Regions from separate parts of the Pseudomonas sp. ZY71 genome, predicted to be linked through region 1. Evidence: predicted binding sites of a transcription regulator. Region 1 holds the regulator's gene; each other region holds the start of a gene.
The links. The regulator FliA, encoded in region 1, starts transcription of late flagellar genes. The targets are predictions, from matches to a motif close to CTAAAGTTTNNNNNNNNNNNGCCGNTAA.
Positions count from the first base shown of each region.

Region 2: the regulator FliA is predicted to act here: its motif matches at 4,868-4,895, upstream of VY732_RS15145 (methyl-accepting chemotaxis protein).
Region 3: the regulator FliA is predicted to act here: its motif matches at 3,938-3,965, upstream of VY732_RS24615 (methyl-accepting chemotaxis protein).

Region 1 is NZ_CP144274.1:1,814,981-1,824,782, reverse strand. It holds gene VY732_RS08090 (CheW domain-containing protein) at 1-373, opposite strand, end outside; gene VY732_RS08085 (ParA family protein) at 479-1,267, opposite strand; gene motD (flagellar motor protein MotD) at 1,311-2,201, opposite strand; gene VY732_RS08075 (flagellar motor protein) at 2,214-2,954, opposite strand; gene VY732_RS08070 (protein-glutamate methylesterase/protein-glutamine glutaminase) at 2,954-4,102, opposite strand; gene VY732_RS08065 (chemotaxis protein CheA) at 4,152-6,419, opposite strand; gene VY732_RS08060 (protein phosphatase CheZ) at 6,474-7,262, opposite strand; gene VY732_RS08055 (chemotaxis response regulator CheY) at 7,281-7,652, opposite strand; gene fliA (RNA polymerase sigma factor FliA) at 7,819-8,559, opposite strand; gene fleN (flagellar synthesis regulator FleN) at 8,556-9,386, opposite strand; gene flhF (flagellar biosynthesis protein FlhF) at 9,503-9,802, opposite strand, start outside.
Region 2 is NZ_CP144274.1:3,419,527-3,429,328, reverse strand. It holds gene VY732_RS15170 (heme utilization protein) at 1-413, opposite strand, end outside; gene VY732_RS15165 (adhesin) at 487-1,062, opposite strand; gene VY732_RS15160 (hypothetical protein) at 1,064-1,513, opposite strand; gene VY732_RS15155 (AAA family ATPase) at 1,871-2,395, opposite strand; gene pnuC (nicotinamide riboside transporter PnuC) at 2,392-2,955, opposite strand; gene VY732_RS15145 (methyl-accepting chemotaxis protein) at 3,106-4,740, opposite strand; gene VY732_RS15140 (undecaprenyl-diphosphate phosphatase) at 5,046-5,876, shown strand; gene VY732_RS15135 (DUF1294 domain-containing protein) at 5,873-6,304, shown strand; gene VY732_RS15130 (MmcQ/YjbR family DNA-binding protein) at 6,422-6,781, opposite strand; gene VY732_RS15125 (LysR substrate-binding domain-containing protein) at 6,778-7,686, opposite strand; gene VY732_RS15120 (FMN-dependent NADH-azoreductase) at 7,814-8,425, shown strand; gene VY732_RS15115 (alpha/beta hydrolase family protein) at 8,662-9,699, shown strand.
Region 3 is NZ_CP144274.1:5,561,053-5,570,854, forward strand. It holds gene VY732_RS24595 (2-hydroxyacid dehydrogenase) at 1-904, shown strand, start outside; gene VY732_RS24600 (class I SAM-dependent methyltransferase) at 936-1,934, shown strand; yybP-ykoY riboswitch at 1,985-2,109, shown strand; gene VY732_RS24605 (TMEM165/GDT1 family protein) at 2,197-2,781, shown strand; gene VY732_RS24610 (M48 family metallopeptidase) at 2,920-3,738, opposite strand; gene VY732_RS24615 (methyl-accepting chemotaxis protein) at 4,001-6,142, shown strand; gene VY732_RS24620 (SOS response-associated peptidase) at 6,350-6,973, opposite strand; gene VY732_RS24625 (putative signal transducing protein) at 7,010-7,270, opposite strand; gene VY732_RS24630 (CPXCG motif-containing cysteine-rich protein) at 7,280-7,462, opposite strand; gene VY732_RS24635 (1-acyl-sn-glycerol-3-phosphate acyltransferase) at 7,605-8,768, shown strand; gene VY732_RS24640 (hypothetical protein) at 8,829-9,107, opposite strand; gene VY732_RS24645 (hypothetical protein) at 9,301-9,507, shown strand.

The DNA.
Region 1 (9,802 bases):
GAGCTGGAGCCGGTTCGACCACGGCCGGTTCCGGCGCGGTTTTCAGCAATTGGGTTTGCAGCAGCGGTGCCAGTGTCGACACCGATGCGCGAACCGGCTCGGCTTCTTCGATCAATGCAACCGGTGCCTTGGCGACCGATGCGGCGGCAGGCGCAACAACCGGCGCAGCAGGCCTGGTCGCTTTCTGTGCGTCACGCGCCTGCTCTTCCAGTACCGCTGCCTGGAACTCGTCCAGCGCCTCGCTGCTTTCCACAACTTCAGGCTGCGCCTCGATGACCGGCGGCAGCTCCTCAGGAATTTCCTGCAGCAAATTATCCAGATAAGACTGCAGCGCCAATTGCGGACGCGATGTGAGCTTGACTGGGCGGTTCATCGGTCAACAGCGCCGGACAGGGAAACCGCGTCGCCTGCTTCGCGAGCAGGCTCGCTCCCACAGGATTTGTGCAAGTCAGGCAGGCGTGATCGGGACAGGTTCATCTCAAGCCACCTGCGGAACAAGTTGTTGCGCCAACAGGTGCTTGAGCAGCGCGCGATACGCCAGCACGCCACGGCTCTTGCCATCGAATTGCGAAGGCGTGACACCGGCTCGGCTGGCATCGCGCAGACGGGTATCGACCGGGATGTAGCCCTGCCAGATCTCGTCGGGAAATTTGTCACGCAGCACGCGCAAGGTATGCATCGATGCTTGTGTGCGGCGATCGAACAGGGTCGGCACGATGCTGAACGGCAGCGCCTGTTTGCGTGAGCGGTTGATCATCGCCAGGGTGTTGACCATGCGCTCCAGACCTTTGACGGCCAGGTGTTCGGTCTGCACCGGGATCACCAGTTGCTGGCTCGCCGCGAGGGCGTTGACCATCAGCACGCCGAGCAACGGCGGGCTGTCGATCACCGCGTAATCGAAGTCCTGCCACAGCTGCGCCAGACTCTTGGCGATCACCAGACCCAAGCCACTCTGCCCCGGCGACTGCCGCTCAAGGGTGGCCAGCGCGGTGCTCGATGGCAGCAGGGAAATGCGTTCGTCACTGGTCGACAACAGCAACTGCCCCGGCAGGCCTTGCGGCACGCTGCCCTTGTGCAGAAACAGGTCGTAGTTGCTGTGTTCCAGGCTGTCGGGATCGTAGCCGAAATAGCTGGTCATCGAGCCGTGCGGGTCGAGATCGACCACAACCACGCGCTTGCCCGCCTCGGCCAGCAATCCGGCTAAAGCGATGGAAGATGTGGTTTTACCGACACCACCCTTTTGATTGGCGACTGCCCAGACTCTCATTCAGTTCGTTCCTCCCGGCCGATATGCTCGACCGAGACATAGCTCAGCGTGTTAATGCGGGTGACGGAGAATTGACGGCACTCTCGCGTCCCGGCGTCTTGACCGGGGTCGGTGCAGTTTGTGTGCCAGCCCGCTTCAATGCAGCGTCCGGTTGCGCATTGGCGGTTCCGGTGCCCGTGAGGCTGCGACGTACATCGAGATTGCGCGACACCACCAGAACCACCCGGCGGTTTTTCCCGCGGCCTTCAGCGGTAGCGTTGTTGGCCACCGGTTGAAACTCGCCGTAACCCACCGATGCCAATCGGCCAGGGTTTACGCCCTGCATGGCCAGCATGCGCACGATGCTCGCCGAACGCGCCGATGACAGCTCCCAGTTGGTCGGGTACTGCGCGGTTCGGATCGGTTGATCGTCGGTGAAGCCTTCGACGTGAATCGGGTTGTCGAACGGTTTCAGAATCGCTGCAACCTTGTCGATGATGTTGAACGCAATGTCACTCGGCATGGCGTCGCCGCTACCGAACAACAGGCTGGAGTTGAGTTCGATCTCGACCCACAGCTCGTTGCCGCGCACAGTCATCTGGTTGGAACTGATCAGGTCACCGAACGCGGCGCTGATGTCATCGGCGATGCTTTTCAGCGGATCGCTGGCACCGGCGATACCGGCATCGATCTGCTCGGCGTCCTTGACCAGCGGCTTGGCCGGGGTCACGGTTTTCGGTCGCTCGTCGCCGATCGGGATCGGTTTGAGCGCGCGGTCGGAGTCCTTGAAGACGCCGACCAGCGCTTCGGAAATTTCCTTGTACTTGCCTTCGTTGATCGACGAAATCGAGTACATGACCACGAAGAACGCGAACAGCAACGTGATGAAGTCAGCGTAGGAAACCAGCCAGCGTTCGTGGTTTACATGCTCTTCCTGGTGGCGACGACGGGCCATGAGGTTATTCCCTTAATCCATGAAGCCTTGCAGCTTCAACTCAATGGAGCGAGGGTTTTCACCTTCGGCGATCGACAGGATCCCTTCCAACAACATTTCGCGATAACGCGACTGCCGCAACGCGATTGACTTCAGCTTGGCGGCGATTGGCAGCAACACCAGGTTGGCACTGGCCACGCCGTAAATGGTCGCAACGAAGGCGACGGCGATACCGCTGCCCAGCTGCGTCGGATCAGCCAGGTTGCCCATCACGTGGATCAGGCCCATCACCGCACCGATGATGCCGATGGTCGGCGCGTAGCCGCCCATGCTTTCAAAGACTTTCGCCGCTTCGATATCGCGCGCTTCCTGAGTGTAGAAATCCACTTCGAGGATGCTGCGGATCGCTTCCGGCTCGGCACCGTCGACCAGCAGTTGCAGGCCTTTGCGCGAGTAATTGTCGGGTTCGGCATCCGCCACGCCTTCCAGACCCAGCAGGCCTTCCTTGCGTGCGGTGAGGCTCCAGTTGACGACGCGATCGATGCCACCGGCCAGATCGACCCGTGGCGGAAACAGAATCCAGGCAAGGATCTGCATGGCGCGTTTGAACGCGCTCATCGGCGATTGCAGCAGTGCGGCACCGATGGTGCCGCCCAGTACGATCAATGCCGCCGGGCCGTTGGCCAGCGCACCGAGGTGACCACCTTCAAGGTAGTTACCGCCGATGATGGCGACGAACGCCATGATGATCCCGATAAGGCTTAAAACATCCATCAGATACACGCCTCGACAATGTGCTTGCCGATGTCGTCGAGGCTGTACACCGCGTCGGCGAGGTCGGCTTTAACGATGGCCATCGGCATGCCGTAGATCACGCAGCTGGCTTCGTCTTGCGCCCACACGGCGCTACCGCCCTGCTTGAGCAGACGCGCGCCTTCACGGCCATCGGCGCCCATGCCAGTCAACACCACCGCCAGAACTTTGTCGCCGTAGGATTTCGCCGCCGAACCGAAGGTGATGTCCACGCACGGCTTGTAATTCAGACGCTCGTCGCCCGGGAGGATTTTCACCGCGCCACGGCCGTCGATCATCATTTGCTTGCCACCCGGTGCGAGCAACGCCAGGCCCGGACGCAGGATGTCGCCATCCTCGGCTTCCTTGACGCTGATGCGGCAGAGCTTGTCGAGACGCTCGGCAAACGCCTTGGTGAACGCTGCCGGCATGTGCTGGATCAGCACGATCGGCGCCGGAAAGTTCGCTGGCAACTGAGTCAGCACGCGCTGCAAGGCAACCGGGCCGCCAGTCGAGGTACCGATGGCAACCAGTTTGTAGGCTTTGCGTTTCGGTGTCGGCGACGACGCGCTGGCAGCCGGAGCACGGCTTGGAGCAGGTGCATGCACAGGCGCGGGTGCCGGACGTGCCGGTGCGCTGGTGCTGTGGCTGCTGAAACTGGATGGCGCCGGAGCCGGTGCAGGCGTTGGCGCTGCGGCTGGAGCCGGCGCGCTATAAGCACTGAAACGACGATTACTGCGCGAAATGCTATGGACCTTTTCGCACAGCAACTGCTTGACCTTCTCCGGGTTGCGCGAGATGTCTTCGAAATTCTTCGGCAGGAAATCCACCGCGCCGGCGTCCAGCGCATCGAGGGTGACCCGGGCGCCTTCGTGGGTCAGCGAGGAGAACATCAACACCGGGGTCGGGCAGCGCTGCATGATGTGCCGCACTGCCGTGATGCCATCCATCATCGGCATCTCGTAGTCCATGGTGATCACGTCCGGCTTGAGTGCCAGGGCCTGATCGATCGCCTCTTTACCGTTGGTGGCGGTGCCGACCACCTGAATGCTCGGATCCGCTGAAAGAATTTCCGAGACGCGGCGGCGGAAAAAACCCGAATCGTCCACCACCAGGACTTTGACTGCCATAAACACTCCATTAGGTGCGGCGGGACGTTATCGCCCCGCCGCCCCGGATTCAAATACGCCGTGCGGCGTAACGCTTGAGCATGCTTGGAACATCGAGAATCAGCGCGATGCGGCCGTCACCGGTGATGGTGGCGCCGGACATGCCCGGAGTGCCCTGCAGCATTTTGCCCAATGGCTTGATAACCACTTCTTCCTGACCGACCAGTTGATCGACGACGAAGCCGATCCGCTGAGTGCCTACCGAAAGGATCACCACGTGGCCCTCGCGCTGCTCTTCGTGAGCGGCGGAGCTGACCAGCCAGCGCTTGAGGTAGAACAATGGCAGCGCCTTGTCCCGCACGATCACCACTTCCTGACCGTCGACGACGTTGGTGGTCGACAGGTCGAGGTGGAAGATTTCGTTGACGTTGACCAACGGGAACGCAAACGCCTGATTGCCGAGCATGACCATCAGGGTTGGCATGATCGCGAGGGTCAGCGGCACCTTGATGACGATCTTCGAGCCCTGGCCCTTGGTCGAGTAGATGTTGATCGAACCGTTGAGCTGGGAAATCTTGGTCTTCACCACGTCCATGCCGACACCGCGTCCGGACACGTCGGAGATCTCGGTCTTGGTCGAGAAACCCGGGGCGAAAATCAGGTTGTAGCACTCGGTATCGCTGAGGCGATCGGCCGCGTCCTTGTCCATCACGCCGCGTTTTACCGCGATGGCGCGCAGGACATTCGGGTCCATGCCTTTGCCGTCATCGGAAATCGACAGCAGGATATGGTCGCCCTCTTGCTCGGCCGCCAGTACCACGCGACCGCCACGGGCCTTGCCCGACGCTTCGCGTTCTTCCGGCGACTCGATGCCGTGGTCGACGGCGTTGCGCACCAAGTGGACCAGTGGGTCGGCCAGGGCCTCGACAAGGTTTTTGTCGAGGTCGGTTTCTTCACCCACCAGTTCCAGGTTGATTTCTTTCTTGAGCTGACGCGCCAGATCTCGAACCAGACGCGGGAAGCGCCCGAAGACCTTCTTGATCGGCTGCATCCGCGTCTTCATGACGGCGGTCTGCAAGTCAGCCGTGACCACGTCGAGGTTCGACACGGCCTTTTGCATGGCTTCATCGCCGCTGTTCAGGCCCAGGCGCACCAGACGGTTACGCACCAGCACCAACTCGCCGACCATGTTCATGATTTCGTCGAGACGTGCCGTGTCGACGCGCACGGTGGTTTCGGCTTCGCTCGCCGGTTTTTCCGGTGGCGGTGTCGCCGACGCACGGGCCGGAGCCGGTGCAGCAGCGGCAGCCGGTTTTGGCGCTTCGGCTTTTGGCTCAGGCTTGGCGGCAGGCTTGGGCGCTGCAGCAGCGGCCGGTGCCTTGGCAGCCGGTGTAGCGACGGTCGAAGCACTGCCAGCAGCGGCGGTGCCGACTTCGGTGAACTTGCCTTTGCCGTGCAATTCGTCGAGCAGCGATTCGAACTCGTGATCGCTGATCAGGTCGCTGCCGGCAGCGGCGGCCGCTGGAGCAGCCGGCGCAGGTGCCGACGCAATCGCCGACTCCAGCGCATCCACGGCAAAGTTGCCCTTGCCATGCAATTGATCGAGCAGGGCTTCGAATTCGTCGTCGGTGATGTCAGAGCTGTCGCCCTTGGCCGGAGCCGCAGGGGCTGCCGCCGCTGGCGCAACCGCGTCCACCGCGAACTGGCCCTTGCCGTGCAGTTGATCGAGCAACGACTCGAACTCGGCATCGGTGATTTCATCGCTCGCTGCTTCAGCGGCCGTTTGCGCAGGCGCAGCAGCGGCCGGGGCTTCAGCTTCAGCCTTGACGGCGTTCAGCGAATCCAGCAGTTGCTCAAATTCGTTATCGGTGATGTCGCCCGAGTCGCCTTCGACGACCAGTTCTTCGATCATCTCGGCCACTGGCGAAGCCGGGGCCGCGTCCGCCGATTGCGGTTCGGCCAGACGCGCCAGGGCGGCCAGCAGTTCCGGGGTGGCAGCGGTGATCGGAGCACGCTCACGAACCTCAGTGAACATGCTGTTCACCGCGTCCAGTGCTTCGAGGACAACGTCCATCAGTTCTGCATCAACGCGACGCTCACCCTTGCGCAGGATGTCGAACACGTTTTCGGCGATGTGACAGCACTCCACCAGCTCATTGAGCTGAAGGAAGCCGGCGCCCCCTTTTACAGTGTGGAAACCGCGAAAAATTGCGTTGAGCAGATCTGCGTCATCCGGACGGCTTTCCAGCTCGACCAGTTGTTCGGACAGTTGCTCAAGAATCTCGCCGGCCTCAACCAGGAAATCCTGAAGGATCTCTTCATCGGCGCCGAAGCTCATTAATGGGGTGCTCCTACAGGTCTAAAAACCCAAAAAACCTAAAATTCCAAAACACTAGAACCCGAGGCTGGATAACAAATCGTCCACATCGTCCTGACCGGACACAACGTCTTCTCGTTTATCGGCATGAATCTGCGGACCTTCACCCTGCGAGAGATGTTTTTGTGGATCTTTTTCTGCAAGCATCGCGGCGCGGTCATGTTCGATGCCCGCAAAGCGGTCGACCTGACTGGCCATGAGCACGAGTTTGAGCAAATTGCTTTCGACTTCGGTGACCAGTTGGGTCACACGCTTGATCACCTGACCGGTCAGGTCCTGGTAATCCTGGGCCAGCAGGATGTCGTTGAGATTGCTCGACACCGCACGGTTGTCCGTGCTGCTGCGTGACAGAAAACCGTCGACCCGGCGCGCCAGTTCACGGAACTCTTCAGCTCCGACCTCGCGACGCATGAAGCGCCCCCAATCGGCGCTCAAAGTCTGGGCTTCGTCAGCCAGACCATTGACCACCGGCGTGGCGCTTTCCACCAGATCCATGGTGCGGTTGGCCGCGGCCTCTGTCAGCTTGACCACATAGCCCAGGCGTTCGGTGGCGTCGGTGATTTGCGACACTTCCTCGGCCTGTGGCATGTTCGGGTCGATCTGGAAGTTGACGATCGCACTGTGCAGTTCACGTGTGAGCTTGCCGACTTCCTGGTACAGGCCACGGTCACGGGTCTGATTGAGCTCATGGATCAGTTGCACAGCGTCGCCGAACCTGCCTTTTTCAAGGCTTTCGACCAGTTCGACCGCGTGTTTTTTCAGGGTCGACTCGAAATCGCCCTGTGAAGATTCGTTATGCTCCATAGCTCCCCCGCGCGTTCATCAGCCGATGCGTTCGAAAATCTTCTCGATTTTGTCTTTCAACGCCTGAGCCGTGAAAGGTTTGACTACGTAGCCGTTTACACCGGCCTGAGCGGCTTCAATGATCTGCTCGCGCTTGGCTTCTGCAGTCACCATCAGCACTGGCAGGTGCTTGAGTTTTTCATCGGCACGCACGTGGCGCAGCAGGTCGATACCGGTCATGCCCGGCATGTTCCAGTCCGTTACCAGAAAGTCGATGCTGCCGCTGTTGAGCACTGGAATGGCAGTCACGCCATCGTCAGCCTCGACGGTGTTGGTGAACCCAAGATCACGCAGCAGGTTCTTGATGATCCGCCGCATCGTTGAGAAGTCATCAACGATGAGGATTTTCATGTCTTTGTTCAATTCGACCTCCAAGCAGTCTTAAACGCGCCCAGCACCTGGACGCGCCACTTCAATCAATCGGCGCAGCACTCGAAGACTGTCTGGAGCACAACAGAGCAAGACCGGTGCCGTTCATCACCGCACCAGCCTCGTTCGCAGTGTCCCCACACTGCCTTCAGCGCGCTCGCCACTCCCCCAAACGCCCCCGCAAACGGGCCGCGCACTGGCTGTGTAACTGGCTGACCCGCGATTCACTGACGCCAAGGACTTCACCGATCTCCTTGAGGTTCAGCTCTTCGTCGTAGTACAGCGCCAACACCAGTCGCTCACGCTCCGGCAAATTGGCAATCGCGTCCGCCAACGCCGCCTGGAAACGTTCATCTTCCAGATCGCGTGACGGCTCAAGATGAGCACTCGCGCCATCCTCGTGCAGCCCTTCGTGTTCGCCGTCCTGCAACAGATCGTCGAAACTGAACAGGCGGCTGCCCAAGGTGTCATTCAAAATCCCGTAGTAATCGTCGAGACTCAATTGGAGTTCGGCCGCAACCTCGTGATCTTTAGCATCACGGCCGGTTTTAGCTTCAATTGAGCGAATTGCGTCACTGACCATACGGGTATTGCGGTGAACCGAGCGTGGCGCCCAGTCCCCTTTGCGCACTTCGTCGAGCATCGCGCCGCGGATTCGGATGCCCGCGTACGTTTCGAAACTGGCGCCTTTGCTGGCGTCATATTTGGTCGAGACTTCGAGCAGGCCGATCATTCCGGCCTGGATCAGGTCTTCGACCTGCACACTCGCCGGCAAACGTGCCAGCAAGTGATAGGCAATGCGTTTGACCAGTGGCGCGTAACGCTCGATCAGTTCGTACTGCGCGTCACGTGCCGACTTCTTGTAGTAGTTCATACCGCTTGCGGTCATAGCACGGGCCCTGCCGTTTGCTGCACGAGGCGCTCGACGAAAAACTCAAGGTGGCCACGCGGGTTGGCGGGCAGCGGCCAGGTGTCGACCTTCTGCGCGATCGCCTTGAACGCCAGCGCGCACTTGGAACGCGGGAAGGCTTCATACACAGCACGCTGCTTCTGCACCGCTTTACGCACGCTTTCGTCGTAAGGCACGGCGCCGACGTATTGTAGGGCCACGTCAAGGAAGCGATCCGTGACCTTGGTCAACTTGGCGAACAGGTTGCGCCCTTCCTGCGGGCTCTGCGCCATGTTGGCCAGCACGCGGAAGCGGTTCATGCCGTAATCGCGGTTGAGCAACTTGATCAGCGCGTAGGCGTCGGTAATGGAAGTAGGCTCATCGCAGACCACCAGCAACACTTCTTGCGCGGCGCGTACAAAACTGACTACCGAGTCACCAATACCCGCAGCGGTGTCGATCACCAGCACGTCGAGATTGTCGCCGATGTCGCTGAACGCCTGAATCAGACCGGCATGTTGCGCCGGGCTCAGGTGCACCATGCTTTGCGTGCCGGACGCGGCCGGGACGATGCGGATGCCACCGGGGCCTTGCAACAGCACGTCGCGCAATTCGCAACGGCCTTCGATCACGTCGGCCAGTGTGCGTTTAGGGGTCAGACCCAACAAAACGTCGACGTTCGCCAGTCCCAGATCGGCGTCCAGCAGCATGACCCGACGGCCAAGCTCTGCCAGCGCCAGCGACAAGTTCACTGACACGTTAGTCTTGCCGACGCCACCTTTGCCGCCGGTCACCGCGATCACCTGTACGGGATGCATGCTGCCCATGTTATTTCTTTACCTTGTCTTGCATAGACGGAGGCCACATTACTGGCTGCGCGTTCACAACCGGAACAATGCATGGCAGACCATCGATGTAGGTACAAAAACTGTTCATGAATACCTCAGCCTACCTGCTTGGTCGGGCTGTGATAGATATCAGCGAACATGTCAGCCATGGCTTCTTCGCTGGGTTCTTCCTGCATTTGCACGCTGACGGCGCGGCTGACCAGTTGATGACGGCGCGGCAGATGCAAATCATCCGGAATCCGTGGGCCATCGGTCAGGTACGCGACCGGCAATTCATGACTGATCGCCAGGCTCAACACTTCGCCAAGGCTGGCCGTTTCATCCAGTTTAGTCAGGATGCAGCCGGCTAGCCCGCAACGCTTGTAACTGTGATAAGCGGCGGTTAGAACCTGTTT
Region 2 (9,802 bases), 1.6 Mb from region 1:
TTGTTGTTGACTTGAGTCGCGCTGGAAACGGACACGGCAGTGCCGAAGATAAAGCTTTCGTCGGCAGTCGCCAGTGCAGCGGCGTTGTCTTGCTGGTTGCCATCGCCGGCGGTGTTGTTCATGCCGACGTTGCCGTTGGTGCCATTGGCCGAGTCGCGAACGGAGGCATCATTTTTGGTGCCTTGGTTGCCCACCAGGTTGCCATCGCTGTTCTGCGTGTCGAGTACGGCAGCACCAGCGCCGGCGCCGATTTGCAGAAGTTGTTCCAGGGTAGGGCCTTTTGGTTCATGGTTGCCATGACCATTGCCGTGCCCGTTACCATGATCGTCATCACGACCGCCTGCCTGTGCTGCGATTGCCATCACTGCTGCAAGTGCGAAAACCAGTGGTTTGAGAGCCATTGTAGGTTTCATGGTGTTTCTCCATCGTGCTTATTAGTTGGTTAAGTGTTGGTACTTTCTAATTGCACTGCTTTTGTTGTTTGGGTCAGTCAGCGACCCGGATGCTCAGGGTGTTAGCCATTCGGTTCCCCACCCCGGCACTCTGGTTCACCTGGATTACCCCGCGGCTGCCGGTGAAGGCCTGATCACTTGTCGTGACCTGGCGACTGCCGGGTGAGGTACCAGTTGCTCCTGAGCTCGGTAAAAGCGCCACGTTCTGTTGGGAAAGGGCACTGTCGTCAACGCTCTGCGGGCCAGCACTGATGCTGATGCGCGTGACGTTGGCCATCTGGTTGTTGGCACCGGCGCCCTGGTTAACACCGAGGATTCCGTTGCCATTGCTGAAAGAGTTGCCGCCGATGGTGGCGCTGGCATTCGTCGAGGGGTTACCGGGTGTGTCGATGTGCTGGCGGACGGTGGTGGTGGCGCTGGCCGCGGTGCCAATGGCGATGGCCTTGGTGTTGGTCTGTTGCATCTGGTCGCCAGCGGCCTGGTTGACGTTGTAGTTGCCGCGGTACTGAATGCCGGTGTCCTGAATGTTCGCGTTGTTCACTGAGCTGGGGTCGGCCGCCATGGCACTGGCGCAGCCGAAGAGGGCAAGCAGGAGCAGGCAACGATTCATCTTATTGGCCTCCAGCCATGCGGGTCAGCGGCGCAAGGCCTGCGCCCATGGCGCGGTTGACGGTATTGGAGATGGAACCGCCGGCGCCGCCGCCGTGGCCGCTGCTCATGCCGGGCAGGCCGTTGGTATTGGTCAGGGTGTTCATGCCGGGCAGATTCGCCGTCGGCGTGCTGATGTTGCCGCGGATCGAAGAGCCACTGGCCACGCTGGCAAACTCGCCGTCATTGAGCTCAGTGCTGCTCATCGCTTGATTGATGCGGCCTGAAGGGTTGGCATTGACGGTGGTTGGATAAGGGTCTTTACCGCCGCTGCGACCAATAGGAATCGGCTGAACATCGCGATTGAGGACAATCACGCCGTTGCCTTCTGCCTGTACGTTGAAGCTGATAAACGTACTGGCTGCTGATCCGATCAGCAGAAGGCAGGTCAAACCTTTTTGGATATTCCCCACGGCTGCAATTCCTTCTTCAGTGGGCTGGCCCGAGTCAGCGTTGTGAAGGAGAGAGCGAAAGCTGTGCCGCTTTTTAAAAGTGTTTGGGTTTCAATGAGTTGCAGAATAAGCGCGCACGTTCGATACACAACCTGTTTCAATCTTGAAACACGCATTGCTGGGCCGACCTGTCCATTGGCTTAACAAAGCTCTGGAACAAGGGTTTGCAGCGGTGTGTATCAGCCTTGTAACAACCGGGATGACAAAGCGATGAACAGTGCTGAAACGGCCACTTTGCACACGGACGAGTGTTTCAGGAACGGACACTTTGTCCCCGAAACAGGGGAAAGCGCCGGGTAAGGTGACCCATTGGCTGGGTCACTGGGCCAGTAATTGCTCGACGGCGGCAAATGCCTGAGTCTGGCGTTCGCCCCAATTGCCCTGAATGATCTGAAAACGCTGGTGATGGTTTTCAAGCCAGTTTCGCGTGGCCTGGTAAAACGCCAGTCGCTCGTCCAGATCGGGTTGGCAGCGCTGGCCGTCATCGCTCCAGTCGATCTGCTCTGGCGAGAGTAAAAGGTGCAGGTCGTAATGCCGCCCCGACAATTCCGATTCCAGCCAGTCCGGGCAGTCGCCGAACAGCGTCTGACTCCACAGCATATTGCTCAGCAAATGGGTGTCGAGAATCAGCAACGACGGCTGTTGCGCCCGCGCTTCATCTTCCCACTGCAACTGGCCCCGAGCGATTCCAGGGATGTCTGCCAGACAGGTGTCACGGGGATTGAGTTCGATAAAGCGGCGCACGTACTCATCCACGCGCAAGCCGCCAAAGCGTTGTTGCAGGCCCGCCGCCAGCCAGCTCTTGCCGGTGGATTCAGGCCCGGTCAGCACCACGACCTTCATGTGCGCAACGCCGGATCGGCGCGCCATTCGCGAAAGCCTTGAATCGCCAGCAAGGTAAACAGCCCGTACAGCGCAGCGGTCAGGTACAGCCCTTTGTAGACGAACAAGCCGACAAAGATCACATCGAGCACGAACCACAGCGCCCAGCACTGCAGGCGTTTCTGCGCCATCCACAGTTGCGCGACCAGGCTGAAACCGGTCAGCGCCGCATCCAGCCACGGTTGCGCGGCGTCGGTCCAATGCGCCATGGCTGCACCGAGCAAGACACTGCCGACGGCGCCAACGGCCAGACCGACCAATAGCGAACGGTGATCGAGGCGGGTGACCTCGCGGCCGTCATGCATCGTCCCGGCGCGGGTCCATTGCCACCAGCCATAGACTTGCAGCGCGGCGTAAATCACTTGCAGCAACATGTCCGAGTACAGCTTCACTTCAAAGAAGATCCAGCTGTAGAGCAAGACCATGACCAGCCCGATCGGCCAGCACCACGGATTCTGTTTGACCGTCAGCCAGACGGCGATCACGCCGAGTGCGGCGGCAAACAGTTCAAGCCCGGACATGTGGGTTCCTTGGGGGAGTGAAAGAAGGGGGCGGATTGTACCCAAAAACGTGTAGGAGTGAGCCTGCTCGCGATAGCGGTGTGTCAGCGAAATTTATACCGGCTGAAACACCGCTATCGCGAGCAGGCTCACTCCTACAGGGGGTGGTGTCTAGACGCGGAACTGGCGCAGGAGGGCGTTCAGTTGTTCGCTCAATTGGCCGAGGCGCAGGCTGGCCGCACTCGACTGCTCGGCCGCGATCGCCGTGCTGTGCGAGAGGCCAGCAGCCTGTGTCACGTTCTGATTGATGTCCTCGACCACATGCGCCTGCTGCAATGTAGCGCTGGCAATCGACGCATTCAGACCATTGAGATTACGCAGGGCCTGGCCAATGGCATTCAGACTGGCACCGGCCAGCCCGGCTTGTTCGATGGTCAATTGCGACGCCTTGCTGCTGTCGCCGATCACCTTCACGGCGGCTTCGGAATGGTTCTGCAGGCGCTCGATCATCGACTGGATTTCCGCGGTCGATTTCTGCGTACGCTGCGCCAACAAGCGCACTTCATCCGCCACCACGGCAAACCCGCGACCTTGTTCACCGGCCCGCGCCGCTTCGATCGCGGCGTTGAGCGCGAGCAGGTTGGTCTGCTCGGCAATCGAACGGATCACCTCCAGCACGCTACCGATCTGGGTGCTTTCGGCAGCCAGAGTGCGAATCACCTCAACCGCTTGATCAATGGTCCCGGACAGCTTGTCGATCTGCTGCAAGCTGCCATCGATGTTGATCTGGCCCTGTTGCGCCTGCGCTTCGGCGTCGCGCATTTCCGCGGCGGCGTGTTCGGCGTTCTTCGCCACATCTTGCACGCCATAGGTCACCTCGTTGATCGCCGTGGCCACCAGTTCCATCTGCTGCGACTGCTGCTGGCTGCGTTGCTGGGCCTGCGAGGCGTCGTTGCCCAGTTCGCTGGACGACTGGCCCAAGGCGCTGGCCGACACCTGCAAATCACCGATCACCCGGCGTAGTTTGGCGGTAAAGGCGTTGAAGTGATGCGCCAGTTCAGTGACCTCATCCTTGCCATGGGTATCGAGGCTGCGCGTCAGGTCGCTTTCGCCACTGGCGATGTTGGCCATGGCGTTCACGGTTTCCTGCAGCGGGCGCACAATGCTGCGCGCGATGAGGATCACCAGCAGCGCCATGATCACGGCAATCGCCAGGCCGATGACGGTGGCCTTGATCACTTGGCCCTGGAATTCCGCCTGGACGTCGTCGACGTAAACCCCGGAGCCGAGCACCCAGCCCCACGGTTCGAACAGTTTCACGTAAGAAGTCTTGGCCACCGGCTCACTGGCACCCGGTTTTGGCCAGCGGTAATCGACCATGCCGGCGCCTTTGGCCTTGGCGATGGCAACCATTTCGTTGAACACCGCAAAACCGTCCGGATCACGGATCGCCGAGAGGTTCTGGCCTTCGAGTTTCGGGTTGGTCGGGTGCATGACCATCACGGGCGTGAGGTCGTTGATCCAGAAGTAATCGCTCTGGTCGTAGCGCAGTCCACGAATGGCGGTGAGGGCCTGTTTCTGCGCGGCGTCTTTTGTCAGCGTGCCGGCGGTTTCGAGGTCGTGGTAATAGGTCAGCAGGCCGCTGGCCGTCTGCACCACGTGCTGGGTTTTCTGGGCTTTGGCATGGTAGAGATCATCGTGAATCTGCTTGAGCATCAACACGCCCAAGGTCAGCAACATGACCACCGCCACAATCAAGATGAGCCACAAGCGTCGGCTGATCGACACACTGCGCAAGCTGTTCATAACGCTGTCACTCCGGATTCTTTTTCTTGTAATAAACGACCGCCAGCATCCAACCACGATTTTGTGAGCGGGCATACGCGACCCAAGTCGTATAACGCGGCAGCGCTATTAAGGCTTGTCTGTTAGGATTTCGGCCCCGCGCGTGAAAACCTGAATCCAAATTGATATTTCACGGAATTTTGACCGTTTCGTGTGGATCCTGTGCGTGCGGAATCGGTACAGCCATAACCAGCTACGCTGATCGCAGTGAACGCTAGAAAAATACTATCGGGGCATGCCGACGCGCATCGCTCTTTGGGGGATTGATGGATCTTTGGACGGCCTTGCAGGCACTGATACTAGGAGTTGTAGAAGGGCTGACGGAGTTTTTGCCCATTTCCAGTACCGGACACCAGATCATTGTTGCCGACTTGCTCGAATTCGGCGGCGAACGGGCCATGGCGTTCAATATCATCATCCAGCTCGGCGCGATCCTCGCGGTGGTCTGGGAGTTTCGCCGGAAGATTTTCGATGTGGTCATCGGTTTGCCGACGCAGCCGAGCGCACGGCGTTTTACCGCCAACCTGCTGATTGCGTTTCTGCCCGCGGTGGTGCTGGGCGTGATCTTTGCCGACCTGATTCACCAATACCTGTTCAACCCGATTACCGTTGCGACAGCACTGGTGGTTGGCGGCATCATCATGTTGTGGGCAGAAAAGCGTCAGCATGAAGTGCACGCCGAAACGGTCGACGAGATCACTTGGAAAGATGCCTTGAAGGTCGGCTTCGCCCAGTGTCTGGCGATGATCCCCGGCACCTCGCGCTCCGGCTCGACGATCATTGGCGGATTGCTGTTCGGCCTGTCGCGCAAGACTGCCACCGAGTTTTCGTTCTTTCTGGCGATGCCAACCATGGTCGGTGCGGCGGTCTACTCGGGCTACAAGTACCGTCACCTGTTTGTCCCGGCGGACTTCCCGGTGTTCGCCATCGGTTTTGTCACCGCGTTCATCTTCGCCATGATTGCCGTGCGCGGCCTGCTCAAGTTCATTGCCAGCCACAGCTATGCGGCGTTCGCCTGGTATCGGATCGTGTTTGGTCTGGTGATTCTGGCGACCTGGCAGTTTGGCTGGATCGATTGGGCGGCGGCCAAACCATGAGTGATTCCCGCGCACGCCGGCCCGAAGGACGACCTTCGGGCGGCAACAACATCCAGAACCTGAAGCTGAAACTGCTGGTTCTGCTGATCGTCTGCGCGCTGCCATTGTTCGGCTCAGTGGCGATGTGGCTGCGCGGGATTTCACTGGTGCCGCTGACCGCTTATGGCGTCGTCAGCGTGCTGGCGTTCTTCATGTACTGGGCCGACAAGCGCAAGGCGCGCACGGATGCCTGGCGCACCCCGGAGAACGTTCTGCACGCCGTGGAACTGGCCGGCGGCTGGCCGGGCGCGTTGATCGCCCAGCAGGTGTTCCGGCACAAGACGCGCAAGGTCTCGTTTCAGATTCTGTTCTGGGTGATTGTCGTGTTGCACCAAGTGTTCTGGATCGACCAGTTGTTTCTCGGCTCGAATCTGCTGACGCTGTTCTGAATACACCGCAATTCCCTATGTAGGAGTGAGCCTGCTCGCGATAGCGGAGTGTCAGTTGGAATTTCTTTGACTGACACTCCGCTATCGCGAGCAGGCTCACTCCTACAGGGATCGGGTTTACAGCAATAAACCGATTTGGGTCTTTTTCGGCAACTTGCTCACCACCAATTGATGCGAACGCTGCAACAACCCCTGCAATTCCTCGGCACCCAGCGGGTAGGGCGGGTGCATGATGATCCACTGCGCCCGCGCCAGATACGGCGCCGGGTGAATGCCCGGGCGGTCGCAATGGCCGAGAAACAGATCCTTGTCGACCTTGAACGCCAGTGAATCTCCGCGCAGCCCCTGCAAGGCAAACATCTTGTTGCCGGCAATCGAAAACACCCGCACGCCACCCCACTTGTAATCTTCCCGAGCGCCCGGCAATGCCAGGCAGAACGCCGCGACGTCGGCTTCGCTCATCTTTCCCTTGCTCATAACAACCGCTCCCCACAGGCATTGAACGATTCGACCAGATGATCGATCCACGCGCGCACTGCCGGCATCACCCCGCGTCGATGCGGATACACCGCTTGCAGCCAGCCGCCCGGCAGCGACCACTCTGGCAGCATCTGCACCAGCGTGCCGTTTCTCAGTTCCTCTTCGCAATACATCATCGGCAGTAGAGTGAAACCCTGACCGGCCAGCACGCAGGCCTTGCGCACAATAAAGTCATCGATGCCCAGGCGCGCCTCCATGTTCAACTCGAAGCTTTCACCCTGTTGATCAAGCAAGCGCACATGCACCATGCGATCCGCCTCCAGCGCGCCGAGCACCGGCAGATTTTTCAGGTCTTGCGGATGATTGATCGTCTGGCCCTGCAAAAACGCCGGACTGGCTACTACAACCATTTGCGCCTGACGCAAGCGTCGAGTGACCAGCAACGGGTCTTCATCACCGTGTTCACGCACGCGCAGCGCCACATCAAAACCTTCGCCGACCAGATCGACCCGGCGATTGAGCAGGACGACTTCCAGTTGCACCTGCGGGAATTTGCCTAAAAATTCGCTGATGACCCACGGCAACATTTCCCGGGCCAGACCGGTCGGGCATGACACCCGCAAACGTCCACGCGGCTCGCTCGACATGCTCGCCACCGCCTCATCGGCCATTTCTGCTTCGAGCAACATGGCCTGGCAGTGACGCAGATAACGTTCGCCAACGGCAGTGAGATTGAGTTGCCGGGTGGTGCGTTGCAGCAAACGCGCGCCGAGGCGTTCTTCCAGTTCGGCAATGCGCCGTGACAGGCGTGACTTGGGAATCCCGAGCAATCGCCCGGCCGCGGCAAAACCGCCGGCCTCGACGACTTTGGCGAAATAGTAGAGATCGTTGAGGTCTTGCATAGGGAAATCCAACTGTTCTATCAGTGGGACAAACTATCGCATTTCAGGCGGCTAATCATCCATTGGTTTCTTGCGTAGGATTGTCTCCATTCCGTCGCCACCGGCGATTCCTTCCAGGAGATTCCACATGAAACTGCTGCATATCGATTCGAGCATTCTGGGCGACAACTCGGCTTCCCGTCAGTTGAGCAGCGAAGTCGTCAAAGCCTGGCAAGCCGCCGAGCCAAGCGCCGTGGTGACCTACCGCGACCTGGCCGCCGACGCCATCAGCCACTTCTCGTCGACCACGCTGGTCGCCGCCGGCACCACCGCTGAGCTGCGTAACGCTGCACAACAGCACGAAGCCGAACTGAGCGCTTCGACCCTGGCCGAATTCATCGCTGCCGACGCCGTCGTCATCGCCGCACCGATGTACAACTTCACCGTACCGACCCAACTCAAAGCGTGGATCGACCGCGTTGCCGTCGCCGGTCAAACCTTCCGTTACACCGAAGCCGGCCCTGAAGGCCTGTGCGGTGGCAAGAAAGTGGTGATCGTTTCCACCGCTGGCGGTATTCATGCCGGTCAGGCCAGCGGCATCGCTCACGAAGAATACCTGAAGCTGGTGTTGGGCTTCCTCGGCATCACCGACATCGAAATTGTCCGTGCCGAAGGCCTGGCGTATGGCGACGAAGTGCGCAACAACGCCATGACCGCCGCTCAAGCGAAAATCAGCGAGCAATTGTTCGCCGCGGCGTAAGGCTTGCGTAAAGAACAGCTGTTGTTCAGGTAACACTCAAAAAACTCTGTATTCTGGTTCCGCAAGGGGCGAATACGGAGTTTTTTGTTTCTGGCTGTTACATAATCTGGCCCGGGTTATGCAGTCACACAATCAGCGTCTGAGTGCATTGTCGTACCGAAACACCGAATCCCCGGCGTTTCAGGCCCGCAACGCAACGGAACTTTCGATTGAGTCACAACAGGGTGGGGCATCCCATGATGCGTCTTTGTGCAACGTTACTGATTTGCCTGCTGGGCAGCTTTAACACAGTGCACGCTGCGCCTGGGCGGCACCCGGTGTGGAGCGTCGGCTACCACGAGATGACGTTTCTCGATCCGCTGGACCTGCAACCGATGCGCGCCATCGCCTTCTATCCGTCCAGCGACCGCGAGCACATGAGTCTGCTCGAGGGGTACTCCGTCGAGGCTGGCGAAGACACCAAAGTCGCCATCGGCCGCTTTCCGATGCTGATGCTCTCCCACGGCAACACCGGCACGCCGCTGGCGTTGCACGATCTCGCCACGTCGCTGGCACGCAAAGGCTTTGTCGTGGTGGCGGTGATTCACCCCGGCGACAACTCCAAAGACCACAGCCGATTGGGCACCCTGAGCAATCTCTATGGCCGGCCGATTCAGATTTCCGAAGCGATTACCGCGACCCTTGGCGACCGCATGCTCGCGCCGTACGTCAATGCCGATCAGGTCGGGGTGATCGGTTATTCGGCGGGCGGCGAGACCGCTCTGATCCTGTCCGGAGCGCAACCGGATCTCGATCGTCTGCGTCGTTACTGTCAGGAACGTCCGGATGATCGTGATGCCTGCAATACGCAGGGTGAGCTGATCGTCGATCGTGATGACCTGCAACCGGTGGCTGATCCGCGTGTTCACGCGTTGCTGTTGATGGCGCCGCTGAGCTTGAAGTTCGGCCGGCACACCCTGGCCGATGTGCATGTGCCGGTGCTGCTTTACAGCGGCGATGGCGACAAACTGGTGGCTTTCGACAAAAACGCTGCAGCGCTGGCGCGCAAACTGCCGACAGCGCCGGATTTCAAGTTACTGGCCGGGGCAGGGCACTTCGTCTTCATGGCGCCGTGCAACGAAGAGCAGATTCGCGCGATGCCGGCGTTGTGTACCGATGCTGATGGGGTGGATCGCGAAGATATTCACCGCAACCTCATCTCCGAGGCCGGGCGGTTCTTCTCGCATACACTGGGCAAGCCGACCCGGGCCGGCATGCAAACCGCGGATCAATAACCCCGCAAATCCCCTGTAGGAGTGAGCCTGCTCGCGATAGCGGTGTGTCAGAAAAGAAAATGTCGACTGACACACCGCTATCGCGAGCAGGCTCACTCCTACA
Region 3 (9,802 bases), 2.9 Mb from region 1:
CCTCAGTCCGTTGCGCGAGTGTTTCAGCGATCTGCAGCTGTTCGCCCAAACGTTGCCCGGACAAGTCGCCGAACGCCTGCAAGGTGCCACAGTGGCGATCAGCAACAAGATCCTGATCGACGCCGCCGCGATGGCCGCCAACCCCGATCTGAAACTGATTCTGATCACTGCCACCGGCACCAACAACGTTGACCTCGCCGCCGCCCGCGCGCAGGGCATCACCGTGTGCAACTGCCAGGGTTATGGCACGCCGTCGGTGGCGCAGCACACGATCATGTTGCTGCTCAACCTCGCCACGCGTCTGGCCGATTATCAGAAAGCCGTCGGCGAAGGTCGCTGGCAGCAGGCGAAACAATTCTGCCTGCTCGACTATCCGATCGTTGAGCTGGAAGGCAAAACCCTCGGTTTGCTCGGTCATGGCGAACTCGGTGGCGCCGTGGCGCGATTGGCCGAAGCGTTTGGCATGCGCGTGTTGCTCGGGCAGATTCCCGGGCGCCCTGCTCGCCCGGATCGCCTGCCGCTGGATGAACTGCTGCCACAAATCGACGCCCTCACCCTGCACTGCCCGCTCAACGAACACACTCGCCACTTCATCGGCGCCCGCGAACTGGCCTCGATGAAACCCGGCTCCTTCGTGGTCAACACCGCACGCGGCGGCCTGATCGACGAACAGGCACTGGCCGACGCTCTGCGCGCCGGGCATCTGGGCGGCGCGGCCACTGATGTGTTGAGCGTCGAGCCGCCGACCCAAGGCAATCCGTTGCTCGCGGCGGACATCCCACGCCTGATCGTTACGCCACACAACGCCTGGGGTAGTCGCGAAGCACGGCAACGCATCGTCGGCCAATTGACCGAAAACGCTCAAGCGTTCTTCAGCGGTAAGGCGCTGCGGGTCGTCAGTTGATAAACTGCGGCACTTTTTTTGAGGAGCAGTTATGGATCCGCGCAGTGAAGTACTGCTTCGTCAGCCCGAGTTGTTCCAGGGTTCGTTGTTGTTGGCCGGGTTGCCCGCCGACGATTTGCTTGGGCGCTTGCCCAACGCATTCGGCTGGTGCTGGCATGCCGGCGATCAAGCCGCGCTGGACGCCCGTTTCGAGGGCCGCAGCCATTTCGGCGTGAATGTCCCGGAGCGGGAATTCGACAGCGCCGTGGTGTTCCTGCCCAAGTCCAAGGACCTGACCGATTACATCCTCAACGCTGTGGCCTCACGTCTGGCCGGGCGCGAAGTGTTTCTGGTCGGGGAAAAACGCAGCGGCATCGAAGGCGCGTCCAAGCAGCTCAACCCGTTCGGCAAGCCGCGCAAACTCGACAGCGCGCGTCATTGTCAGCTCTGGCAAGTCACCGTGGCCAATGCCCCGGAAGCGAAATCCCTGGAAAGCCTGGCGCAGACCTATGAATTGCCACTGGCCGAAGGCCCGTTGAAAGTCATCAGCCTGCCGGGCGTGTTCAGCCACGGTCGACTGGATCGCGGCAGCGCCCTGCTGCTGGAGCATCTGGACAAGCTGCCGAGCGGCCATTTGCTCGACTTCGGTTGCGGCGCTGGCGTGTTGGGGGCTGCGGTCAAACGTCGCTATCCGCACAATCAAGTGACGTTGCTGGACGTGGATGCTTTCGCTGCTGCCAGCAGCCGTCTGACGCTGGCGGCCAACGGTCTGGAAGCTGAAGTGCTGACTGGTGACGGTATCGATGCTGCGCCGATGGGTTTGAATGCAATTCTGAGCAATCCACCGTTTCACGTCGGCGTGCACACCGATTATTTCGCCACGGAGAACTTGCTGCGAAAAGCGGCAAAACATCTGAAAAATGGCGGCGAACTACGCTTGGTGGCGAACAGCTTCCTCAAGTATCAACCGCTGATCGAAGAGCATCTTGGCGTGTGTGCGATCAAGGCTGAAGGCAATGGTTTCCGGATTTACCGGGCCAAGCGCGGCTGAAACTTCTTTTAAAAAAGAGGCTTGCTCAATCGGATTTGCCTAGGCAGAATCCGCTCCGTCCTAGGGGAGTAGTCTCCCACGAGCGCCAAGCTCGTCCGGCATACGTCAACATACTTGATCCTCAGATCATGGCGTATGCGACCCAAGCGTCCGCAGCAGACGGATCGCAGGGTTTGACAAGACCTATGACACGCACACCTTACCCGGGGCGGGAAGGCTGTACGTGTCATAGCCGTGTCGACCCGCCCCTTAGGAAATCCTGATGCTGGACTCGTTACTCGTTCCCACCGCAATCGTTGCCTTGGCCGAAATCGGCGACAAGACGCAACTGCTCGCGCTGATTCTCGCCGCTCGCTTTCGCAAACCCTGGCCGATCATTGCCGGCATCGTCGCTGCGACCCTGGCCAACCACGCAGCAGCCGGTGCGGTAGGCGCCTGGTTCGGCAGTTTCTTCTCGAATGCGACGCTGCACTGGATTCTCGCCGCCAGTTTTACGGCCACCGCTTTGTGGACGCTGGTTCCGGACAAAATGGACGACGATGAAACCAGCACCGCACGCAAGTTCGGGCCGTTCCTGACCACGCTGATTGCGTTTTTCCTCGCCGAAATGGGCGACAAGACCCAGGTCGCGACGGTGATGCTCGCCGCGCAATATCCGGAACTGTGGCTGGTGATTATCGGTACCACGGCGGGCATGTTGATTGCCAACGTGCCGGTGGTATTGGCGGGTAACTTTGCCGCGGACAAATTGCCGCTGACCTTGATCCGTCGCCTCGCGGCGTCGGCGTTCATGATTCTGGCGATCGTTGCGGTGTACAAGGCGATGCAGAGCAGTGGCTGGGTTTGACGGCGTAAGTCGATAGACCGCGTCAGCGTTCTTCATCGGAACGCCCCCCGGAGACAGGCTCGCTCCCACTTTGGAATGCATTCCAAATGTGGGAGCGAGCCTGCTCGCGAAGTGGCCGTCAGCCGACCTGTAAATCCATCAGGATTTAGGCGCCTGTTCGTACAGCGGCATAACCTTCGGAATCGCCGCCTGCAACGAGGCAATCCGGCTGGTCGAAGCCGGGTGAGTGCTCATGAACTCCGGCGGCGAACCTTCCGACGCCTTGCTCATCTTGTTCCACAAGGTGATCGCGGCGTTCGGGTTGTACCCGGCGCGCGCAGCCAGTTCCAGGCCGATCAGATCAGCTTCGTTTTCGTTGGCACGGCTGTTCGGCAGGGTCATGCCGTAGTTGGCCACAGTATCGGCCAGCGCCAGACTGTCCTGACCCAGACCGAGCAAGGCACCCGCGCCCTGCTTGGCCATTTCAATCCCGTAGGCCTTGGACATCGCTTCACGACCGTGCTCGCGCAGAGCGTGGGCGATTTCATGGCCCATGACCGCGGCGATTTCATCGTCGGTCAGCTTCAGGCTATCGATCAGCCCGGTGTAGAAAATGATCTTGCCGCCAGGCCCGCAGTTGGCATTGAGTTCATCACTCTTGATCAGATTGACCTCCCACTGCCACTGCGCCGCATCCGGACGGAAGTTCGGCGCCTGGGCGATCAGGCGGTTGGCAATCGCCTGAACCCGCTTGGCCTCAGGACTGGTCTTGTCCAGCACACCCTTGCTGGAGGCTTCACCGACAGTCTTCTGATACGACTGGGCATACATCTGGTCGACCTCTTGCGAGGACAGCATGCTGAACATGTACTGCTTGCGTTCCACACCCACGGCGCCGCCGCTGGTGGTGTTGACCGACTGACAACCGGCCAGCAACAGCGCTGCGCTCAGTGCACTTACAACCAATGTCTTGTTCATTCAAAAGCTCCCTGAAAACCTGCGCGTATCCTAGGCGGGTAATTGTATCGACGCCAGATACAACAGACGTGTTGCAGCGACTTTCAGACGTTTCCCACTTGAGCTGTCGTAAAAAATTCACAGCGATCGCCAGGCCCGCAGCAACTGCGTCGTGCACTGATCCATTTACGACATCGGCTTGCAATTGCACCTGCTCGCACTCATGGCCCAATGCCGCCTGCCGATACATCAGCGCAGACGTCCTCTTGCGTGCGGAGCTCCCATGAAGTTCAAGTCGATCCAGTTTTCCGTCGCTGCCCTGGCCGGCGCCATCGTCCTTAGCGTGGTGGCCGCGCTGGTGCTGTACGCGCTGTTTTCCGGCGCCCGTACGCAAGAGATGGTGCAACAGCGCACCCAGGCGCAGTTCGAGCAAGTCATCGAACAGCGCCTGACTTCGCTGGCACAAACCCAGGTCAGCCAGATCCAGCGCGAACTCGAAGCGCCGCTGCTGATTGCCGGCGGACTGGTGCGGGTCAACGCCCTGCTCGGCACACCGGGCGTCGATGGCCAGCCGCGCCTGACCGTCAGTCGCGAGCAGTTGATCAGTCTGATCAAAGAAAACGTCGAAAAGAACCCGAAAATTCTCGGTACGTATATCGGCTGGGAAAAAAACGCCCTCGACCACAATGACGCGGCCTACGTCGGCACCAGCGTGATCGGCATCGACGCGGCCAACGGGCGCTTCCTGCCGTGGTGGTTCCGCAACGACGACGGCACCCTCGGCCTGGACAAACTGGTCGACGTCGACGACCAGAAAACCCTGTCCACCGGCGTGCGCGCCAGCGAGTACTACCTGTGCTCGAAAGAGAGCAAAAAAGCCTGCGTGATCGATCCGGCGCCGTACAAGGTCGGCGACAAGATCGTCATGCTCGCCTCCTTCATTGAACCGATCATGCTCAATGGTGCCTTCCACGGCATCGTCGGTGCAGACCTGTCGGTGAACTTCATCCAGGAAATGCTCCTCGCTGCTAACCAGAAGCTCTACAGCGGCGCCGGGCAAATGGCGCTGATCGGCGGCAATGGCCGGATCGTTGCCTACACCAAAGACCCGAGCAAATTCGGTGAAAAAGTCAGCGACATCCTCGACGCCGAGCAGACCGCCAACATGGCCAATCTCAAGCGCGGCGAAGTGACTTACTCGGTCAACAAGGACAAGGGCCGCATCGAGTTGTACCTGCCGTTCGGCATCGGCCAGACCGACGCGCGCTGGACATTGATGCTGCAATTGCCTCTCGATGCAGTGATGGCTGATCTGCAGAAGCTGCAGGGTGATCTGGATGCGCAGCGTAAATCCGACACCTTCGGTATGGCCATGGTCGGTCTGCTCATCGCCGGCCTCGGCCTGCTAGTGATCTGGCTGGTCGGTCACGGCATCGCCCGGCCGCTGAAGCAGATGGTCGCGATGCTCAATGACATCGCTCAGGGCGAAGGTGATCTGACCCGCCGCTTGAGCAGCGATCGCAGCGATGAACTGGGCTCGATCGCCAAGGGTTTCAACACCTTCCTCGCCAAGTTGCAGGCGATGATCACTCAGGTGGTCACGTCGGTGCAGAGCGTCAGCGATTCCTCGGAACACACGGCCGACATCGCCATTCGCACCAACATCGGCATCCAGAAACAAATGGCCGAGATCGATCAGGTGGCCACGGCGGTACAGGAAATGACCGCCACCGCGCAGGACGTCGCGCGTAACGCGACGCAGGCTGCACAAGCGGCCAGCCATGCCGATCAGGCGGCGAGTCAGGGCATGCAGATCGTTCGTGACACGTCGAACTCGATCGGCGTGCTGGCGCTGGAAATCGGCAAGGCTGTAGATGTGGTGCAGACGCTGGCCAAGGACAGCGAGAACATCAACGCGATCCTCACGGCGATTCGCGGGATTGCCGAGCAGACCAATCTGCTGGCGCTGAACGCGGCGATTGAAGCGGCGCGTGCCGGCGAGCAGGGTCGTGGTTTTGCCGTGGTCGCCGACGAGGTGCGCAATCTGGCGCAGAAAACCCAGAAAGCCACCGAAGAGATCCAGTCCATGATCCAGCAACTGCAGCAGGGCACTCGCGATGTGGTGCGGGTCATGGAAGACAGTCAGAACCGCACTGATGAAAGCGTGCAACACGCGGCGAAAGCGGCTGAGGCGCTGGAGACGATTACGCAGGCGGTGTCGGTGATCAACGACATGAACACGCAGATTGCCAGCGCAGCGGAAGAACAGAGCGCGGTGGCCGATGACATCAATCGCAATGTGATCAACATCGGGCAAGTGGCGAATGAAGTGGCGGGGGGTGCGGATGAGTCGAGTTCGGCGAGTGCCGATTTGACCAAACTGGCGGAGCAGCAGCGGCGGTTGATCAATCAGTTCAAGGTCTGAAAAGCCAAGAGCCCCCTCACCCTAACCCTCTCCCAGAGGGAGAGGGGACTGACCGAGTTGTCTCCCGTCATACATCGACCTGAAATAACCAGTCGATTATGGATTCAAAGTAGAGCGTTCAAGTCGGTGTATTACTTCAATATCCCCCATTCAGTCCCCTCTCCCTCCGGGAGAGGGCTAGGGTGAGGGGCTTTTGATCTGCAGGCTTTAGCCCGGAGTCAAACACTCCGGCCCATTGAGCTTCGGATCATTGATCAGATTCGCCAACACCCGCTCACGCAACGCCGCCGGTTCACTGGCCAACAGCCCCTGCAACACATGCAACGGCGTCTCAGGATCCAGCCACGCCGCCTGCCCCGCCTCATCGAGAATCAACGGCCGCCGCTGACTCGACGCCGGTTGAGTAATCACCGCCGTACTCAACCACACCTGTTCCTGTACCGGATACGCCTCCCAGATCGCCGCAAAAAACAGTGACGAGCCTTCCCCCGGCGTCAGCCAGAACGGCCGCTTGCGCTGCGTTCCACGCCACTCGTAAAAACCATTCGCCGGCAGCAGGCAGCGACGCTGACGCAGTGCCTCACGAAACATCGGCTGCTCGGCTACGGTTTCAGCACGGGCATGCGCCGGTGTTTTCGACAAATCGGTCAGCCACGGCGGCGTCAATCCCCAACGGGCGCGGGCCAGAGCGCGCTGGCCATCTTCACCGGCACGCAGCATCAACACCGAATCATTGGGGGAAATGTTCCACTGCGCCTGCTGATCGGCGGGAAAACCTGGCAGGGCCGCGAAATCGCGGTTCCAGCGAAACAGGGCATAACGTCCACACATGGGGCAACACGACTCTGAAGTAAAACGAAGCTCAGCCTAACAGACCAGCGTCCCGGGAAAGCTCTCCGGTTCATCGCCGGGCAGCGGCAGCGCGGCATTGTACGCGGTGATCAGCTCGCGGGCGTATTCGGCCTGATCGTTATCCACAGACAAGCCCAACAGACCGAAGATCGGCAGCTCGCCCGTTCCACCGAGCAAATCACGGCCAATCAAGTGCGCCTCTATGCCTTCGCTGGCGAGCATGCCCTTGAGCATTTCACCTTCCATCAGGTTTTCCGGCTCATAGATTCGCTGCATGGGCGCGCCTCACTCGTTTTCGCTGAAGACTTCCAGAAACCAGTGCTCTTCATGGACCTGCAAGACGAACGTTATGGGCCGGCAACACACCTGACAGTCTTCGATATAGGTCTGATCGCCGCCGGACAAGTCCACCGTCGTCTCGACAGGCTCCCCACAATAGGGACATTCGTATTCAGCAGGTTCCAGCATCGCGGTCTCCCAAGTGACTTGTGCGTATAATCGCCGGTCTATTTGCAGGGCTATTTTTGTCTGGCTACTTTTTCAGACCGTGCCCCGCGGGTTTTCGATCAAAACCTTTACTTACCCTAGCCGTTTCCAACAAGAGAGCATGATGGGCGAATTCGATGCCATCCGACCTTACGACGACAGCGAAGTACCTGTGGTACTGGCAAGACTGCTCGGCGACAAGGCGTTTCTAGATATCCTCACCCACTTCCGCTTCCCGCGTTTTGCCGGTGCTTTCGGCTGGATGCTCAAACCACTTATAGCCCATCGGCTGCGTCGTGAGTTCGCCGACGTGACCTCGGTGGCGACTTTACAGGACAAGGTCGAGTCCTACGTCGACCACACCATCGAGCGCGCCACCGACGGCGTGACCTACACCGGTGTCGAGCAATTCAAGTCCGGCAGCGCCTATCTGTTCATCGCCAACCACCGCGACATCGTGATGGACCCGGCCTTCGTCAACTATGCCGTGTACCACGCCGGCCTGCCGACGCCGCGCATCGCAATTGGCGACAACCTGCTGCAAAAGCCGTTTGTCAGCGATCTGATGCGCCTGAACAAGAGCTTCATCGTCCACCGTTCGATCACCGGCCGTCGCGAGAAAATGGCCGCGTATCAGCTGCTGTCGGCGTACATCAACCACTCGATCCGCAACGATTGCGCCTCGATCTGGATCGCTCAGGCCGAAGGTCGGGCGAAGGACGGCGATGATCGCACCGAGTCGGCGATCCTCAAGATGTTCCACATGAGCCGCAAGGATGAGCCGTTCGGCGAAGTCATTCGCTCGTTGAACGTCACCCCCGTGTCGATCAGCTACGAATACGACCCGTGCGACCAGGCCAAGGCCCGCGAGCTGTTCATCCGCGCCACCACCGGCACCTACGCGAAAGCGCCGGGTGAGGATGACGTGAGCATCGCCAAGGGCATCACCGGCTACAAGGGCCGCGTGCATGTGAACTTTGCCGCGCCAATCACCGAGCTGTTCGAAGACACCAAGCAATTGGCGGTCGAAATGGACAAGCAGATTCTCGGCGGCTACCGGTTATTCCCGGTGCATTACCTGGCGTATGCGCAGTGGGCCGATGCTGATCCGCAGTTGAATGTGCCGAAAGCTGCCGAGGTATTCCCGGCGGATGAACTGGCCAAGGCGCAGGAAGAATGGCAGAGCCGGCTGGATGCTTGCCCTGCAGAGCACCGTCCGTATCTGGTGCTGCAATACGCGACGCCGGTGCGCAATCAGTACCGGGTCAAGGCTGGGTTGCCGCTGTAAGCGGTTTCCACCTGACGCAAAAACGGCGCCTTCGGGCGCCGTTTTTTATGCCTGAAGCTTTTAGAAGCGCGTGCTGATCCAGGAAACGACCAGGGCCAGAGCGAGGCAAGCAAAACCGAAGCGATAGAAAAACCGGTTCATGCGCAAGGTCGCCCAGTCCAGGATCGGCTCGGCATTCGGCTGCGCCTGACGCTGGGCGGCAATGCTGGCCATCGCGCGCTGTTCACGGCGGCGAGTGGCGTGCAGCAGCCAACTGCCCGGAAACGCCAACAGCAGCGCCAGCAAGTTGATCAACTTGGCGGGATGGGCGGTAAACAGCGTCATCAAGTGCAGCGACATCACAGACCTCTATCTGAACCGGTATGGCAGACGCCAGATCGACGACCGCGGCGCGGATTCTAACCAAACCTGCCGGTTCAACCCCAGTCTTTACGACAAATAACCTGACAATCGACCGATGGCTGTCCTGTGTCACGGCTTCGTCATGTGGATAGGCCACCCTGCGCGCCTCGAAACACACATGGAACGCGAAATGCTTCACGCTGAAAACCAGGATCGTCTGTACCTCATCACGCCTTACGACGAACAACAGAGCCTCGTCGGTAGTCTCGCTTTCAATGTGCAGGACCGCCATTGGCTGGTGTATTGCGCGCTAGGTGGGCATCAGCATGCGGATTTGCCTGAGACGGATTTGTTGACGGGCGTGAGCGTGCTCGACTTTTATTCTCAGGCTGCCTGAAAGCAAAAGCACCCTCACCCTAGCCCTCTCCCAGAGGGAGAGGGGACTGACCGAGGTGTTTATTCGAGGTACATCGACCTGAAAGTCCGAGGTGAATGTAGATCTCAAGAACAACGCAAATCGACCTGAAACTTCGAGGTGAATGAGGTCTCAAGAGCAACACAGGTCGGCTCCCTTTCCCCCTCGCCCCCCTTTGGGGGAGAGGGCTGGGGTGAGGGGGATCGATCTCCCATACGACACAAATTCCAACCCTGACACCCACAAAAAAGCCCGAAACCATCACTGGCCCCGGGCT